Regions from separate parts of the Pallidibacillus thermolactis genome, predicted to be linked through region 2. Evidence: riboswitches for the same ligand, from Rfam matches in the RefSeq annotation. Region 2 holds a riboswitch; each other region holds the start of a gene.
The links. Region 2 has a riboswitch for S-adenosylmethionine ahead of metK (methionine adenosyltransferase). Riboswitches for the same ligand answer to the same signal wherever they lie in the genome.
Positions count from the first base shown of each region.

Region 1: linked by a shared signal. The riboswitch ahead of OEV82_RS03335 (methionine ABC transporter ATP-binding protein) and the one ahead of metK (methionine adenosyltransferase) in region 2 are both predicted to bind S-adenosylmethionine.
Region 3: linked by a shared signal. The riboswitch ahead of OEV82_RS13855 (YezD family protein) and the one ahead of metK (methionine adenosyltransferase) in region 2 are both predicted to bind S-adenosylmethionine.
Region 4: linked by a shared signal. The riboswitch ahead of OEV82_RS03195 (methionine ABC transporter ATP-binding protein) and the one ahead of metK (methionine adenosyltransferase) in region 2 are both predicted to bind S-adenosylmethionine.

Region 1 covers NZ_JAOUSE010000005.1:77,403-80,574, reverse strand. Annotated here, with positions in the region: gene OEV82_RS03345 (MetQ/NlpA family ABC transporter substrate-binding protein) at 1-3, opposite strand, end outside; gene OEV82_RS03340 (methionine ABC transporter permease) at 19-687, opposite strand; gene OEV82_RS03335 (methionine ABC transporter ATP-binding protein) at 680-1,705, opposite strand; SAM riboswitch class I at 1,876-1,990, opposite strand; gene OEV82_RS03330 (hypothetical protein) at 2,149-2,490, opposite strand; gene OEV82_RS03325 (thioredoxin family protein) at 2,566-2,874, opposite strand; gene OEV82_RS03320 (toprim domain-containing protein) at 2,921-3,172, opposite strand, start outside.
Region 2 covers NZ_JAOUSE010000076.1:5,818-8,989, forward strand. Annotated here, with positions in the region: gene OEV82_RS15275 (aminotransferase class I/II-fold pyridoxal phosphate-dependent enzyme) at 1-589, opposite strand, end outside; gene metK (methionine adenosyltransferase) at 589-1,779, opposite strand; SAM riboswitch class I at 1,870-1,998, opposite strand; partial or broken gene OEV82_RS16225 (ATP-binding cassette domain-containing protein) at 2,716-3,172, opposite strand, start outside.
Region 3 covers NZ_JAOUSE010000058.1:6,016-9,187, forward strand. Annotated here, with positions in the region: gene OEV82_RS13845 (methionine ABC transporter ATP-binding protein) at 1-45, opposite strand, end outside; gene OEV82_RS13850 (MetQ/NlpA family ABC transporter substrate-binding protein) at 42-869, opposite strand; gene OEV82_RS13855 (YezD family protein) at 1,047-1,196, opposite strand; SAM riboswitch class I at 1,287-1,391, opposite strand; gene OEV82_RS13860 (cell wall hydrolase) at 1,644-2,081, shown strand; gene OEV82_RS13865 (ASCH domain-containing protein) at 2,349-2,690, shown strand; gene OEV82_RS13870 (methyl-accepting chemotaxis protein) at 3,169-3,172, shown strand, end outside.
Region 4 covers NZ_JAOUSE010000005.1:48,310-51,481, reverse strand. Annotated here, with positions in the region: gene OEV82_RS03205 (MetQ/NlpA family ABC transporter substrate-binding protein) at 1-63, opposite strand, end outside; gene OEV82_RS03200 (methionine ABC transporter permease) at 87-737, opposite strand; gene OEV82_RS03195 (methionine ABC transporter ATP-binding protein) at 727-1,758, opposite strand; SAM riboswitch class I at 1,921-2,023, opposite strand; gene glpK (glycerol kinase GlpK) at 2,222-3,172, opposite strand, start outside.

The DNA.
Region 1 (3,172 bases), on a different contig from region 2:
CATTTGAATTTCCCCCTCTTATCTTTTATCTAATCTCTTTGTTATAAAGTCTCCAATAAATTGGATGATAAATACAATAATTAAGATTGCAATTGTCCCAAATAGCGTCACGTCGTTATTTCCACGGACAAATCCATATTGGTGAGCATAATTCCCTAATCCACCTGCTCCAATAATTCCAGCAATGGCTGTATAACCAACTAATGCTATTGCGGTTACGGTTAAACCAGATACAATCGCAGGCATTGATTCCGGAAGTAATACTTTAAAAATAATTGTACTTGTTCTTGCTCCCATCGCTTGGGCTGCTTCAATAACCCCTTTATTGACTTCTCTAAGTCCAATTTCCACCATTCGCGCATAAAATGGTGCAGAACCAATAATTAATGCAGGCAAAGCTGCATTCGGTCCAATCATTGTACCCATAATGCCTTTCGTAAATGGAATTAGTAAAATGATTAAAATGACAAAAGGAATAGCGCGGAATATATTCACAACAGCCGCAATCATCCAATTAATAAACTGATTATGCCAAATATTCCCTTTAGAAGTTAAAAACAATAGTAAACCTAGTAATATACCGAATATAAAAATAAAAACAAGTGAGATTCCCGTCATATAGAGAGTTTCATATGTTTTTTCCCAAAACTTATCCATTTCAACATTTGGAAAGAGGGCCTCAATCATGACTAATCACCTCCACTCCAACTTGTTGTTTTTTTAACTGTTCGATTGCCTTATCAATATGTTCGGTATCTCCTACTAACTGGATAAGTAATGTTCCATAAGATCCAGTACGTGTTTGAGAAATTTTACCTTGAAGAATATTAATAGAGATCGATTGTTCTTTTATAAGTTCTGAAATAATGGGTTGCTCCGCAGTTTCCCCGATAAATGTCAATTTTACGATCTTACCTGTAGAATATTTCTCAAGAAGATGTTGTACAGCCTCCATCGTTTCTTCTTCATCCGTAATTTGTTGTACAAAGCGTTTAGTTATGTCAGTTTTTGGGTTTTTGAAAATCTCCATCACTGGCGCTACTTCAACAACTTTACCATTCTCCATTACTGCAACACGATGAGCAATCTTACGAATGACATGCATTTCATGGGTAATGAGAATGATCGTAAGTCCCATTTTTTTATTAATGTCAAGAAGCAAATCAAGGATAGAATCCGTTGTTTCCGGATCAAGTGCTGATGTGGCTTCATCACAAAGTAAAACTTTCGGATTATTTGCTAAAGCTCTGGCAATTCCGACTCTTTGTTTTTGACCTCCACTTAATTGAGAGGGATAAGCGTCTTCTCTCCCTTCAAGTCCTACTAATTTTATTAACTCTTCAACACGTTTTTTCCTTTTCGCCTTAGGAACACCAGCGATTTCCAACGGAAACGAAATATTATCTCGAACCGTACGTGACCATAGTAAGTTAAAGTGTTGGAATATCATTCCAATCTCTTGTCGTGCCTTTCGTAATTCGGCACCTCTTATCTTTGAAATTTCTTTCCCGTCAATTGTAATGGTCCCTTTTGTTGGCCTTTCTAAACCATTAAACATCCGGACTAACGTGCTCTTACCCGCACCAGAATACCCGATAATTCCGAATATTTCTCCTTCTTTTATATTTATTTTTACATTATCTACCGCAGTAATCATGCCGGATTTTGTCTTAAACACTTTTGTTACATTGTTTAAGGAGATCATCATGCTCCTCCTTCCTTCTCTGATGTCCTTACTTTTATTTCTCTAAAACAACAAAGTCAACATGTAAAAATACAATTTTCATTGAGTAAAAGATTAGAATGAATAAAATAAAAAATACCTTTCTACTAAGATAAGTAGAAAGGCACGCGAATATATATCGTATGTCCTTTCTCTTATCTTTCAAAGCAAAAAATTGCTTTGTGTGACTTGGCACCATTTCAATACCATTGTATTGACGGTTGCCGGGTTTCATAGGGCACATCCCTCCACCTCTCTTGATAAGAGCAAGACCTAACTATTCAATTATTGATTATGTTTAGAATTGTAGCACCTATTTATTTAGACGTCAACAATTTTTTACACGTTTTTACAGTTTGATAAATTTTAATATTCCGTCATTTTTTATTCATTTTTTCAATAAGAAACCACCGCCCTTTTTAAAATCATTGACTTGTTAATGGTAGTTTTTGGTTAAACCAAAGGATCGCTTCCATCATGAGTTGATGACGGAAGCTCCCCTCAACGATAATAGAATTTAATTCTTTAGCATCTTGTAATTTCATATGTCCATATAAAATTTCATTTAATACTGTTGAATCCCCTGATAACACTACATCCGATGTTCCTTCCCAATTATCAATAATTTCAATACATTCTTTTGACAATTGGATAGTAAACAGCTGATCTTTTGTTTTTATTTTCAAATATGTTGATTCGTTTGGAAATAAGAGGGCACGAAATTTATGGTTCACCAAGGTCTTTTTTAGTCGAGCGGTATCAATCATCGGATTCCTCCTAACCAGTTTGTTATCTTTTTCTGCGTTTAGGTAGGAAATCCTTTTTTTGAAATGATGATTCGTTTAACTTTTTACATTTAACTTTTCATAAATATAAGTAACAGAATGGAAGGCATATATTTTTTCTTTAATTTCACCTTCATAAAAGATTAAAAGGCACGGCACACTTTCTACTTGAAAGGATTTCGCAAGTTCTGGCAAGTAATTTAAATCCGCTTTGCCAATAAGGAAATCCGGCATTGTATTGCTTACAATCTCTAACATCTTTCCTGCCAATTGACAAGTGCCGCACATCGGAGTGTATAAATAAAACGCACCCTTTTTTCCAGAATTTAAATGTTCAAAAAACAATTCCTTCGTCCATTGTTCCATGATGTTCATCCTTTATTCCCGACTCTAAAAATAATACGATAATATGTTAACAATTTATATTATTAATTAAATATTTTGTGTGAACGTGTATATTTGCCTGTAATAAAACGGAAGCAATATGTTTATCCGGTGCAGTTGCTACTTCGCGATACATACGGTCAATATATAAATGCTTTGCCTCAGGAAGCTCCCGTTTAAATTGTTTTCGCAATTTTTCTCCTGAATTATCAGCATCTACAAGTATAAACACTTCCTTGTCATAAAGACAATCGATAAGCTCATCTAATCGACTTAAACT
Region 2 (3,172 bases):
TTGTACAAATTTTTGTTAAATCAGTCATCGTTCCAAAATAAGTAGGATATGTTATTAAAAGTGCTTTTGCATCTGGATGCGCCTTAATTGCGTTATCCACATTTTCAACCGATACCCCATGGGAAATACCAAAATGATAATCTACTTCTGGCTGAATAAATACCGGATTGGCCCCACTCAAAATAATCCCATCCATGACGGATTTATGACCATTTCTAGGCACGATGATCTTCTCATTTGGCTTACAGACTGCCATAATCATAGCTTGTATTCCTACCGTTGTTCCATTCACTAAGAAGTACGCATGGTCTGCACCAAAAGCTTCAGCAGCTAATTCTTGGGCTTCCTTAATAACGGATTTTGGATGACTGAGTAAATCTAGTTCTTTCATCGAATTAACATCCATTCTTAACGCCATTTCCCCTAATGCCTTCTTCAATGGATTCATCATTGCGCCCATTTTATGTCCGGGAACGTCGAATGGGACCACATCACTATTGGCATAATTAACGAGTGCATTAAATAATGGCATTTGCTCTTGACTAATGTGCGACGTTCTCTGCGTGGAAAACTCCTTTACCTCGTTCATTATTGGCCAACCCCATTTAGTTCAAACTGAGCTACTGCTTCCCGTAGTTCATTTACTTTATCTGTTTTTTCCCAGGCCACATCCAATTCTTCTCTTCCAAAATGACCATATGCGGCTACTTGTTTAAATTGTGGTCTTCTTAAATCAAGCATTGTTATAATACCAGCTGGTGTTAGATCAAAAACTTCGCGAATTGCTTTTAGTAATTGTTCATGTGGAACGGTTCCTGTTCCAAATGTATCAACTGAAATACTAATCGGCTCACTAACTCCTATCGCATAAGAAAGCTGAATTTCACATTTCCTAGCTAGACCTGCTGCCACAATATTTTTAGCAACATATCGAGCAGCATAGGCTGCTGAACGGTCAACTTTTGTACAATCTTTTCCAGAGAAAGCACCACCACCGTGTTTTGCTGCACCGCCATACGTATCAACTATAATTTTTCGCCCAGTTAAACCAGTATCTCCATGCGGACCACCAACAACAAAACGCCCTGTCGGATTAATCAAAATTCGGAATGAATCATTTAAGTTAAATTCTCGTGCTGTTTGTTTAATGATATTTTCGATAACAAAGGTTTTGAATACATCTTCATCAAAATCCTCATCATGTTGAACGGACATTAATATGGTGTCAATCTTCGGTTGATCTTGAATCGTGTAGTCAATCGTAACTTGCGATTTCATGTCTGGACGTGCCCATTTAAATTCTCCACTTTTACGTAATTGGGATGCTTTCTTCACTAGTGTATGGGCTAGTTCAAGCGCAAGCGGCATTAAAGACGGAGTTTCATCCGTTGCATATCCAAACATAATTCCTTGGTCTCCTGCCCCAATGGCCATGGTATCGCTTGAACGATCAACCCCCATTGCAATATCTGGAGATTGAGTATGAACAAGTACCTGAATATCACAAGTACGACCATCAATTCCAAATCTATCATCTGTATATCCTATTTCTAATAGAGTTTCACGTGCTATCTTTTCAATATCTAAATCAGCAGTCGTAGAAATTTCTCCTCCTACGATTACTGTATTTGTTGTTGTAAAGACTTCACAGGCCACCCTTGCATACGGATCCTGTTCTAATGCAGCATCCAATACTGCATCTGAGATCTGATCTGCGATTTTATCAGGATGTCCTTCTGAAACAGACTCAGACGTAAACAAAATTTTTTCTGCCAACATTAACCATTCCTTCCAATTTTATATTTATGGCACAAAAAAAGCTCTCCCCAACAACCTAAGGAAAGCTTCGATTAATATCAGCTGCTTATCCTCTTATTGTTCGCAAAACTTTTCAAAGCTTTGCGCTCAGGTTGGGCACCCATATTTGTTTGTTCATATGAACAAAACTGGTTTGCCACCGCATCATTGACCCCTCGTCTCAGCGGTTATTAATAAGATGGAGATAGACTTTATTTATGCTGGAATTAATAGTAAAGGATAACAGTGTTCATGTCAATTTATTTTTTTAAAAAATTTTAAGAATAATAGACTAGACAGCATGAAATTTACACTGGTAAATGTTGGCACAATATTCACAAGAAATTGTAACGATATAACTTTCAATACTTCTTTACCGTTTTGAAATTTAGGTAGAAAGAACCATTTAAAGATATATATTCCCTTATTTTTAGCCGTGGATAAATGAGCTGATGCCACCAAAGAAATGTATGTACATTGGATAGAATAATGAATTTTTTCTTGTAACTTTTTTGGCACAATTATGATAGTTTACCGAAATAATAGAAAAATATGAAGTCAATGAAGGTGTATACATTTTTTATCGGATCCAATAATCTTACTAAAGATTTAAATTAAAACGTTGTTATGTCTTGAAGTAACATTTTTGTGGAAATAGAGGGGATTGGCATTTGATATTACTATTTTCCAAGTAGCCTTATTATAGTAATGATTCCAATTAATATAAAAATAATAGAAATGATCATATTAATTTTCTTTTTTTCCTTGTACTTATTTTCCATAACATATCTTCCTTTCGTAACAATTAGTTATATAGCTTATTCAACGTATATAGTTGAGTATAAAAAACAAAAGTTATTAAACGTATTTCAATAAAACAGTAATGACTGCTATTCATGTACAGATATTAAAAAATAATTACAAACAAGGCAAATCAATTTGTCTAATTTGCATAAGAAAATCAGTTACTTTCTGTTTCGTTGCGACATCCAATCCTATTGTAGGCTCATCTAAATATACTATTTCTGGTTTCTGTATAAATATAGATACTATTTCTGCTTTCATCCTTTGTCCTAAAGAAAGTAATCGAACATGCTGTGATAATAATTCTTCTATCCCTATTGTCTCAATTAAATATTTTGACCACTCTTCATATTTTCTTTTGTATTATTATTCTTAACATATCATAAGAATCTTTTAAGGGAAAATCCCACCACAAATTACTTCTTTGTCCCATAGGACTCCTGTAATCTGAGCAAGTTGTTTTCTATATTTAAATGGATTAAGATTTTTTACAGATACCTGACCACCTGAAGGTAGTAGTCCTGTCAATCGTTTAATTGTAGTTGACTTACCTGCTCCATTTGGAGCTATA
Region 3 (3,172 bases), on a different contig from region 2:
AGTCGTGTTTTTATACCGTTTAGTAAGATGTTGAATTTGAATCATTGTCCTTCCTCCATTTCGTGTTGATATGGTGGTTTAACATAACCTTTTGAATTCTCGTTTGTATAGTGTAAAAATTCTTTGGATTTGTAAGCTTCTTCTAAATCTTTAACAAACGTACTGTTCTTATCTTCTTTCCGGACTGTTAAATAGATAAGAAAGTCCTCTTGTGTTCGTTCTAAATCTACTGCTTCTTCAAGTTGTAACCCTGAATCTATGGCAAAATTGCCATTAATAAATGCATAGTCAGCATCACTTAACGAACGAGGTGTTTGAGCAGCTTCAATTGGTTTAAAGTTTAAATCAAATTTGTTCTCCAAAATATCTTTTTCAGAGGCCGTGAGGGGATTAACCGATTGATCAATCGAAATCCAACCATAATGTTCTGCCATATGAAGCGCTCGAGCTAAGTTAGTAGGATCGTTTGGTAAAGTAATGGTCATCCCTTTATCAATATCATTTAAAGAGGTATGTTTATCAGAATAAAGGGCCATTGGTGCTGTCGGAACAGCAAAAACAGGCACTAAATCCATACCATTTTCTTCGTTAAAGTTTTTTAAATAGTTGCGATTTTGATAGAGATTTGCATCTATTTCTCCTTCATTTAGCGCAATATTTGGCTGGATATAATCGTTAAACTCGACAATGTCTACCTTGTAGCCCTTTTCTTCAAGTAGTGGAACGATCCCTTCCTTTAGTTGATCACTATAAGGACCAGCAGTTGCTCCTAAAACGAGTTTTTTCTCGTCGTTTGTGGATGTTGAAGTACATCCAGCAAGAATGATCATGAATCCGATTAAAAGAAGTGTAAAAAGTCCCTTTTTCATTTGATTTCCCCCTTTTATCTTTTAAATAAAAAGACCTCTCGAATTCACACATAGGTAAGCGATGTGTGGGAATTCAAGAGGCTTCCGGTTGTCCGGTCAGCTTTATAGTATCGAATATGTTGAATAAGAATTATAAAAGCACCCCCTATTTGATCTCTTAATGATTAAGCAGCAAATCTAAACAGAGAATCGTTGCTTTTCAATACGATTAATTTGTACGATTTTGCCATTATGAATGGTAATATGAAGTTCACCAAAAGCTAAATTTTCGATTGCTTGTTTGATTAATTCATATTTTTTATTTTCAGAGTCTTTTTTTTCTGCCATTTTTCCATCTCCTTTTTTTAAAAATGTAAAAAGTGCGGCTTCTTGGTATAAGAGGCCGCACGAAAGTATCTAATTCGATCGTCTGCAAACCTCTTATATTTCAGATCAATATCTGCTGGAATTGGCACCGTTTGATTTGCATCAATGGTTGCCGAGGCTTCACTGGGCCAGTCCCTCCACCTCTCTTTATAAGAGTGTTCCACTTATTTAATTTTTAAATATAAAATTATTCTAAATAGTCGATCTATATTTGTCAACTAGAATTGTGAAAATTTATTTTTATTTTTGACTGGTTAAATGACAGTTCATACTAATGTATTTAGAATGAAGGAGAACTTATAAAAGAGGCAATCACAATCGATTTTCAATCTTCAAACATCAAGTATATAAAGATGAATATAATTATGTAATAACGATGAAAACTCCAACCAATTTGGAGGTGTCAAAATGGCAAGAATCCCATATCGGAGTAAAGATGTTGATTTAATGGCAAGGATGATGCGAGCTGAAGCTGAAGGCGAAGGAAAGCAAGGGATGTTATATGTTGGTAATGTTATTGTGAATCGTGTTGTAGCGGATTGTACAGATTTTAATGAATTAAGGTCTGTAGAGGATGTGATTTTCCATGTGCAAGGTGGAAATTATTCCTTTGAAGCGGTACAAAAAGGGAATTTATTTTATCAACCAGCAAGGGAAGCAGAAAGAAGATTGGCAAGACTGAATTTGAAATATTGGCGCGATCACCCAGCCAAATATGCACTTTGGTATTTTAATCCATACGGGCCTTGTCCACCACAATGGTATAGTCAACCTTTTACCGGGCAATATAAAGCTCATTGTTTTTATGAACCTTCACCAGGAACATGTGATAGTGTTTATACATGATTAATAATTTGAAATCTACAATGATTACTGTGCAATTGCGCGTGAAGCAATTGCACAATTTTTCTTGTTTCAAAAAGAGGTCAAATCGATGACTTAAAATCAAATCACTTCAAAATTTTACAAAATATACAAATCTCATTCATTGTCAAGCTCATATTTGTGATAAAATTAACTTGATTAGACAAATAGGTCGATAGTCAATTAGAGTTATCCTTGATATACATTTTGATTATTAATTGCATACAACGAAAGGCAAGGTGTTAATGTGTGGTAAATCAACATGCCCCTTCTGAAAAGGAAAATATTGAACGGTTAATTACAATTCCGGAAGATATAAAAAAAGTGATCTCGGGAAAAAAATCTGCAACGAGAAGAATGAAAAGATTTGCTGATGTTGGTGAAGTGATGATCCTAGAAGGTCAAAAATTTGTCATTGAAAAAGTGTATCAACAAGCCCTCGGGGATATTACCGATGAAGATGCGAAAAAAGAAGGTTATGAGAGTTTTGAGTCCTATAAGGAGTCAATTTTATCGATCCATCCAGGTATGCCATGGATACCTACGTTAAAAGTGTGGGTACATGAATTTTCACCAATTGAAAAAGCTTAAATTCGAAAGATGAGTGCAATTTATAAATATGAATTGCGCTCATTTTTTATTTTTGGGTCAACCCTATGTTTCTTTGCAACCGCAACAGACGACATTTCTATTCCTCAAATATTTTGTTTCTATTATATTCCAGTATGTTCGATTTATAAGATGGTAAAATGACGATGATGAAAAAATGATTCTTTTTTACTAGATTTAAAGGACGAATAGAAGTCGCTTTTTGTCATTTTGTGTAATAAAATCCGATATGTAGGTAGTTTGTTAGGGAAATATGGAATAGGATAAACGATCGACTAAGTCGAATCGTTAAAGGAAAAAATCTAGTTGCAAAGTGTGTTGATTGTTATAAGGAAATAACTTTTTCAGTAACCGTACTATTCATATATCGTAATAACACTGTAATGGATAATTTTATGAGTTCCTACATTCAATGTGTAAACGATATAAGGAATATTGAAATGTTAAGGGGGATTTTCAATTGA
Region 4 (3,172 bases), on a different contig from region 2:
TGAGCAAGCAACTGTAAATAAAACAATGAATAAAATGAATATACCAACTAGTATTTTTTTCATATATGTTTCCTCCAATTCTGTCATTATCTTCTTCTAATTTTTCTTGACAATATGTTTCCTAAGGATTGAATTCCTTGCACCATAATAATTAAAATGAGAACTGTTATCACCATTGTGACAGTGTCAAACCGTTGATAACCATAGGTAATTGCCAAATCACCAATTCCACCTCCGCCAACTGTACCTGCCATTGCGGAAGCTCCAATCAAACCAATAGTAGCAATTGTTATATTTACGACTAATGAACTTAGTGCTTCTGGAAGTAGAAATCGAAATATAGTCTGTAATGGAGTTGCTCCCATCGCTTTTGCAGCTTCAAGTACCCCCGGGTCTATTTCTAAAAGTGAACTTTCAACTAATCTTGCAATGTAAGGACCAGCATAAAAGACAAGTGGAACAATTGCTGCAGAAGTACCAATAGAAGTACCCACGATTAATCTAGTAAGCGGTATGATAGCGACCAATAAAATAATGAATGGGATCGAACGAAAAATATTAATAATTCCATTAAGCACAGTAAATATTGGGATATTCTCTAATATTTGACCTTTACGTGTAACAAAAAGGAAAATCCCTAGAGGCAATCCTAGTAAAACAGAGAATAATAAAGATAGACTAACCATTTGTATCGTCTCAACTAATGCCTCAATAATTTGCTCTCCATTAACTAGCATGACTTGTCACTTCCTTTAGATGTATTTGCTGATGATTCAAATAATTGATAGCTCGTTGAATCTCTATATCATCACCAATAAATTCAATGATCAAGTTACCAAAAGATTGCCCTTGTAATTCTGTAACATTACCAAACAAGATCGTTATATCGACATTGAATTTTTTGGCCACTTGTGAAATAAGGGGGCTTTCTGTTTGCTGACCAAAGAAACGGATTTGGTAAATACTTTTCGAACGATTTCCCTCTTTTAAAATTTCTTTGATTGATGGAGGAAATTGATCATTCATTACTGTACTTACAAATTTCCTTGCAGTTTCTGTCTTTGGTTTTGAAAATACTTCAAATACAGTACCTACTTCTATGATCTTTCCTGATTCCATCACTGCGACTCGGTCACATATTTCACTTACAACTGACATTTCATGGGTGATCATTAAGATCGTAATTTTGTATTCTTCATTAATTTTTTTCAATAATTGAAGAATGGAACTTGTTGTCTGAGGATCCAGTGCTGATGTGGCTTCATCACAGAGTAAAATAGATGGTTGTGTAGCTAAAGCTCTTGCAATACCGACACGTTGCTTTTGTCCACCTGACAATTGATCAGGATAATCATTAAGATTATCTGCTAAACCAACAAACTCCAGTAACTCAATAACCCTTTCACGTATTCTTTCTTTCGGTTTTTTAGCTAGAATAAGTGGCATTGCTACATTAGCATAAACTGTCTTTGAATTTAACAAATTAAAATGTTGAAAAACCATACCTATGTTTCGTTTTACTTCTCTAATTTGTTTTTCAGTTAATTGAGTTAAGTCCTGTCCATCTACAATTACTTGACCAGATGTAGGAGGCTCAAGATAATTTACACATCGGAGTAGGGAGCTTTTCCCTGCACCACTATACCCAACAATTCCAAATATTTCTCCTTTGTTAATTTTAAGATTAATATTTTTTAAAGCATGAACTGTCTTATCCTTACTTTTATATTCCTTCTCAAGATTAATGAACTCAATCACGGATAATCCTCCTTTATACAAATGAATAAGTTCTAAATTTTTTACTAATCGATTTCTCTATTTCGTTATGGGAAACGTTGTACAAATACTGATGTTTTTTAAATTAAAAAAACCTCTTCTGAAATAAGAAGAGGTTTAAATGCATCATAATTATAAGACCTCTTCCTATCTTCCAAGGTAAAAACCTTGCAGGATTTGGCACGGTACAAAAATGCCCGTTGCCGAGGTTTCATTGGGCCAGTCCCTCCACCTCTCTTGATAAGAAGATTTTATTTAATTATCTATTACTTTAAAAATCTAATTATTTAATAAATTAATTAATAATATATTATTTCAACAATCAAAAGTCAATGCTAAATTTTTATTTTTTTAGTTGCGATATAAATATATAAAAAAGTGGGCCCAAAAGAGACTTTATATGGGACCCATCCTTTCCTTCTCAACTATAAACTAAATAACTTTATCATTTATACGCCATTGTTGCATTAACGGCCTTTTTCCAACCTTTGTAAAGCTCGTTACGAACTTCTTCCGTCATACTTGGTTGGAAATCTTTTTCTTGATTCCATTGTCTCGCAATTTCGTCTTGATTTTCCCAATAACCTACAGCTAATCCTGCTAAATATGCTGCACCGAGGGCAGTAGTTTCTTTTACATAAGGTCTTTCTACCGCAACATTCAAGATATCGCTTTGGAATTGCATTAAAAAGTTATTAGCGACTGCTCCACCATCAACCCGTAAAGACTTAACAGGAATTTTTGCGTCTTTCTCCATGACATTTAATACATCTTTTGTTTGGTACGCTAATGATTCAAGGGTTGCACGAATAAAATGCTCTTTTGTCGTTCCTCTTGTTAGTCCGAAAATCGCTCCACGAGCTTCACTGTCCCAATATGGTGTACCTAAACCTACAAAAGCTGGGACTACATATACACCTTCCGTTGATTCAACACTTGTAGCGTATTCTTCACTTTCCCCAGCATGTTTAAACATACGTAATCCATCACGCAACCATTGAATGGCAGACCCAGCAACGAATATACTTCCTTCTAAGGCATATTCAACACGACCATCGATTCCCCAAGCAATCGTGGTTAACAAACCGTGTTCCGATTGGATTGCTTTTTCTCCTGTATTCATTAACATAAAGCAGCCTGTTCCATACGTATTTTTTACCATTCCAGGTTGAAAACATGCCTGACCAAATAAGGCAGCTTGCTGGTCACCGGCAACGCCCGCAATTGGAATATTTTGTCCAAAAAAATGATAATCAACTGTATATCCATAAATTTCAGAGGATGGTCGAACTTCTGGAAGCATGGATGATGGAACGGATAATATATCTAAAAGCTCATCGTCCCACTTAAGCTCATGAATATTATACATTAATGTGCGTGATGCATTGGAATAATC